DNA from 2 places in the Achromobacter aegrifaciens genome. Region 1 is predicted to be linked to the other one. Evidence: predicted binding sites of a transcription regulator. Region 1 holds the regulator's gene; the other holds the start of a gene.
What was found. The regulator LexA, encoded in region 1, represses DNA repair genes until DNA is damaged. The targets are predictions, from matches to a motif close to ACTGTATNNNNATACAGT.
Positions count from the first base shown of each region.

Region 2: HV793_RS25690 (ATP-dependent helicase) is a predicted target of LexA. The motif match lies at 856-873, and genes of this name have one in related genera.

Region 1 is NZ_CADIKO010000002.1:1,448,268-1,450,666, forward strand. It holds gene HV793_RS17900 (amino acid aminotransferase) at 1-856, shown strand, start outside; gene lexA (transcriptional repressor LexA) at 1,036-1,686, shown strand; gene lon (endopeptidase La) at 1,812-2,399, opposite strand, start outside.
Region 2 is NZ_CADIKO010000004.1:247,420-249,818, reverse strand. It holds gene HV793_RS25695 (DUF72 domain-containing protein) at 1-822, opposite strand, end outside; gene HV793_RS25690 (ATP-dependent helicase) at 942-2,399, shown strand, end outside.

The DNA.
Region 1 (2,399 bases):
CTTCCTGCGCCAGCTGCTGCCGACCTCCAAGGTCCTGATCAGCGACCCCAGCTGGGAAAACCACCGCGCCCTGTTCGAGCGCGCCGGTTTCGAAGTCGGTACCTATTCGTACTACGACGCCGCCACGCGCGGTTTGAACTTCGATGCCATGCTGGCCGACCTGAAGGCCGCGCCGGCCAAGACCGTCGTCGTGCTGCATGCCTGCTGCCACAACCCGACCGGCGTGGACCCCACCGCCGACCAGTGGAAGCAGATCGCGGCCGTCGTGAAGGAAAACAATCTGGTCCCGTTCCTGGACATCGCCTACCAGGGCTTCGGCGACGGCCTGACCGAAGACGCTTCGGTCGTGCGCATGTTTGCCGATCTGGACCTGACCATGTTCATCAGCTCCTCGTTCTCGAAGTCGTTCTCGCTGTACGGCGAGCGCGTCGGCGCGCTGACGGTCGTCGCCGGCAGCAAGGACGAAGCCACCCGCGTGCTGAGCCAGCTCAAGCGCGTGATCCGCACCAACTACTCCAACCCGCCCACCCATGGCGGCACGGTGGTGTCGACGGTCCTGAACACGCCTGAACTCTTCGCGATGTGGGAAGAGGAACTCGCCGGCATGCGCGACCGCATCCGCCTGATGCGCAAGCAACTGGTCGACAAGATCAAGGAACACGGCGGCAAGCAGGACTTCAGTTTCGTGCTGCAGCAGCGCGGCATGTTCTCGTACTCGGGCCTGACCGCGGCGCAAGTGGATCGCCTGCGCGAAGAGCATGGCGTGTATGCCGTCTCCAGCGGCCGCATCTGCGTGGCCGCGCTGAACAGCGGCAACATCGACAAGGTCGCCAAGGGCATCGCGGCCGTGCTGTAAGCCATTTGCAGCGCACAGGCCCACGCGGGCCTGCCGTCAGGAACGGGACCTTCGGGTCCCGTTTTTCTTTTGGTCCGGACCGGCTTCTTCTTTTGGTCCAGACCGGCTTGCTTTTTTGCGCTGCGTCCCCCAGAATGGCGCTGTATATATGTACAGTCCGCTAGCACCGGATCATCGCCATGGCCAGCAAACTCACTGATCGCCAACAACAAATCCTGGATCTCATCAGGCAGACCGTCACTCGCACCGGCTTCCCGCCGACGCGTGCCGAAATTGCCCTGGCCCTGGGTTTCCGCTCCCCCAACGCGGCGGAAGATCATCTCAAGGCGCTTGCCCGCAAGGGCGCCATCGAACTGACGGCCGGCGCGTCCCGCGGCATCCGCCTGAAAGACACCTCCCCTGCTCCCACGCAAAGCTCGCTGCCCATGCCGGGCCTGGCGCAGTTGCTGCTGCCGCTGGTCGGCCGCGTGGCCGCAGGCAGCCCCATCCTGGCTGCCGAGCACGTCGAACGCGAGGTTGGCGTCGATCCCAATCTGTTCGCCCAGACGCCCGACTACCTGCTCAAGGTGCGCGGCATGAGCATGCGTGACGCCGGCATCCTGGAAGGCGACCTGCTCGCCGTAAAGAAAGCCTCGGAAGCCCGCAACGGCCAGATCGTGGTGGCCCGCCTGGGCGACGACGTCACGGTCAAACGCTTGCAGCGCCAGAACGGCCACATCGAACTATTGCCCGAAAATCCCGACTTCGAACCCATCGTGGTCGAAGCCGGCCAGGATTTCGCGTTGGAAGGCATCGCGGTGGGCCTGATCCGCACGCACGCGCTGCACTAGCCCCCACTACTCCCGCGTTTGCGCGCGGCATGAAAAAAACCCCGCCAAGAAATTGACGGGGTTTTTTGTTGGAAGCTTGATCCAGAAGGGGCGCCGCTTACCGGCGGCGTCCCTCCCGGTGTCCATCAGTGCTTGAGCACCGGGTCGGTCGAACCAGGTTCGGCAGGCTTGGCCACCAGGGGTTCCTTGACCGCTTCTTCCTCGGCCAGGGGCTCCGGCAGGCGCTCCAGCGCCAGTTCCAGCACCTTGTCGATCCAGCGCACCGGCACGATCTCAAGGTGGTTCTTGACGTTGTCCGGGATCTCCGCCAAATCCTTGACGTTTTCTTCCGGGATCAAGACCGTCTTGATACCGCCACGGTGAGCCGCCAGCAGCTTTTCCTTCAGGCCGCCGATGGGCAGGACTTCGCCGCGCAGCGTGATCTCGCCGGTCATGGCGACATCGGCGCGCACCGGGATGCGCGACAAGGCCGACACCATGGCCGTGGTGATCGCGATACCCGCGGACGGACCGTCCTTGGGCGTGGCGCCTTCCGGCACGTGCACGTGCATGTCGTGCTTTTCGAAGACGCTGTCGGCAAAGCCCAGACGGCGGGCGCGGGAACGCACCACGGTGCGGGCCGCCTCGACCGACTCCTTCATCACGTCGCCCAGCGAACCGGTGCGTTGGATGACGCCCTTGCCCGGCATGTCCGCGACTTCGATCGTCAGCAG
Region 2 (2,399 bases), on a different contig from region 1:
CGCGTGCGCCTGGGCGCTTTGCGCCGCCAGCCGCGCGAAGCGCTCGGCCAGTTCGGCGAGCTCCTGTTCCGAGTATTCGTATTGGAAGCGGCCCGAGGACGCGGCGCCGGACACGTTCCAGGCGGCCGTATTGCGTCCGTGCAGGCGCAGCAGCGTCAGCTCCGGATGGGTGCACTCCCAGATTGCGGGCACGGTGTTGTCGAAGCCTTGGGGGCTATCGACCACCGTATGGACCACCCCGAGATCGCGTTCGAAGGCCAGGGTGTCCGTGGTGGCGGAGGGCGACTCGAACCAGCTGCGGTGGCGGAATTCCACCGACACCAGGTGTTCTTCCATGCGACGCGCGCAGTCGGCCACCCGCGCCCGGCCGCGCGCGTCGCGCCGGATCCAGGGCGGAAACTGGAAATGCACCGCGCCCAGCTTGCCCGTCATGCGCAAGGGTTCCAGCGCAAGCTGATAGCGGCGCCAGAGTTCATCGCGCAGGTCGGCGGGCATGCGGTCGTGGTAAATGACGGGTTCCGGCCAATCGGGCAGTTCGCGCCGGATGTCCGCGGGCAGCGCGGATAGCGGCGTCTGATGGCCGGTGAACAGCCGGAAGGCCTTGATGTTGAAGACGAAATCGTCCGGCGTGCGCTGCGCCCACAAGTAGGCGTTTTCGGCCGTGGGCATGGCGTAATAGCTGGAATCGACCTCGGCCATGGGAAAGCGCGAGGCATAGAAGCGCAGCCGCGCTTCGGCGCTGCGGACCTCCGGCGGGTAGAAGCGGCCGCAGGCCAGCAGGGTGGGATCGGTCCAGGAGGCGGTGCCGGTCAAGAGGCGCATGGCCACAGGCGAATCAGACTTTATTGAAAAAATTCTGTATAAATATACAGTGTTCATCCGAAGCCCGGCAATGTCCGGGCTCGCCGTTTTCAGCGGCTGCCTTGCTGCGGCCCCGCCCCATGTCCGACCAAACCGATACGTCCAACCCGTCCGCCGAACGCCCCGATCCCCTGGCCGATCTCAACCCCGCCCAACGCGAGGCCGCCGAATTCGGCGTGGCCGGCGCGCCGGGAGACGACGGCCCCCTGCTGGTGATCGCCGGGGCAGGCTCGGGCAAGACCAATACGCTGGCCCACCGGGTCGCGCACCTGATCCTGAACGGCGCCGATCCCCAGCGCATGCTGCTGTTGACCTTCTCGCGCCGCGCGGCGCTGGAAATGGAGCGGCGCGTGGGCTCGGTGCTGCAGCGGGTGATGAGGCTGCGCGCCACGCAGCAGGCGCCGTCGCTGCCCTGGGCCGGCACCTTCCACGCGATCGGCGCGCGCCTGCTGCGCGATTGCGCGCAACGCATCGGCCTATCCGAGGCCTTCACCATCCACGACCGCGGCGACGCCGAGGACCTGATGGGCATGGTGCGCCACGAACTGGGCCTGTCGTCCACCAAGTCGCGCTTTCCGCTCAAGGGCACCTGCCTCGCCATCTATTCGCGCGTGGTCAACAGCCAGACCCCGGTGGCCGACGTGCTGAAGACCTCCTTCCCCTGGTGCGCCCAATGGGAAGAGGAACTCAAGAACCTGTTCCGCGCCTACGTCGCGGCCAAGCAGGACCAGCAGGTGCTGGACTACGACGACCTGCTGCTGTACTGGGCCGAGATGATGGGCGACCCCGGCATCGCGGCCGACGTGGGCGCGCGCTTCGACCACGTACTGGTGGACGAATACCAGGACACCAACCGCTTGCAATCCGCCATCCTGCTGGCGATGAAGCCCGACGGCCGCGGCCTGACGGTGGTGGGCGACGATGCCCAATCCATCTATTCGTTCCGCGCGGCCACGGTGCGCAACATCCTGGACTTTCCGAACCAGTTTCCCAACCCGGCCAGGGTCATCACGCTGGACCGCAACTACCGTTCCACCCAGCCCATCCTGAACGCGTCCAATGCCGTGATCGGCCTGGCCACGGAACGTTACGCCAAGGACCTGTGGACCGATCGCCAGTCGTCCCAGCTGCCCGAACTGGTGACGGTCAGCGACGAAGCCGGCCAGGCGCGCTGGGTGGCCGACCAGGTGCTGGCGCAGCGCGAAGGCGGGGCCACGCTCAAGTCGCAGGCGGCGCTGTTCCGCACCGCCAGCCACAGCGCCGCGCTGGAACTTGAACTGACCCGCCGCAACATTCCCTTCGTGAAGTTCGGCGGGCTGCGCTTCCTGGAGGCCGCGCACGTGAAGGACCTGTTGTCGCTATTGCGCTGGGCGGAGAATCCGCGCGGCCGCATGGCGGGCTTTCGCGTGGCGCAGTTGCTGCCCGGCATCGGCCCGGCCACGGCGGGCAAGCTGATGGACGCCATGTCCGCCTCCGCCGAACCGCTGCGCGCGCTGCGCGAATTCAAGCCGGGCGCGGCGGCGCAGGAAGAGTGGGGC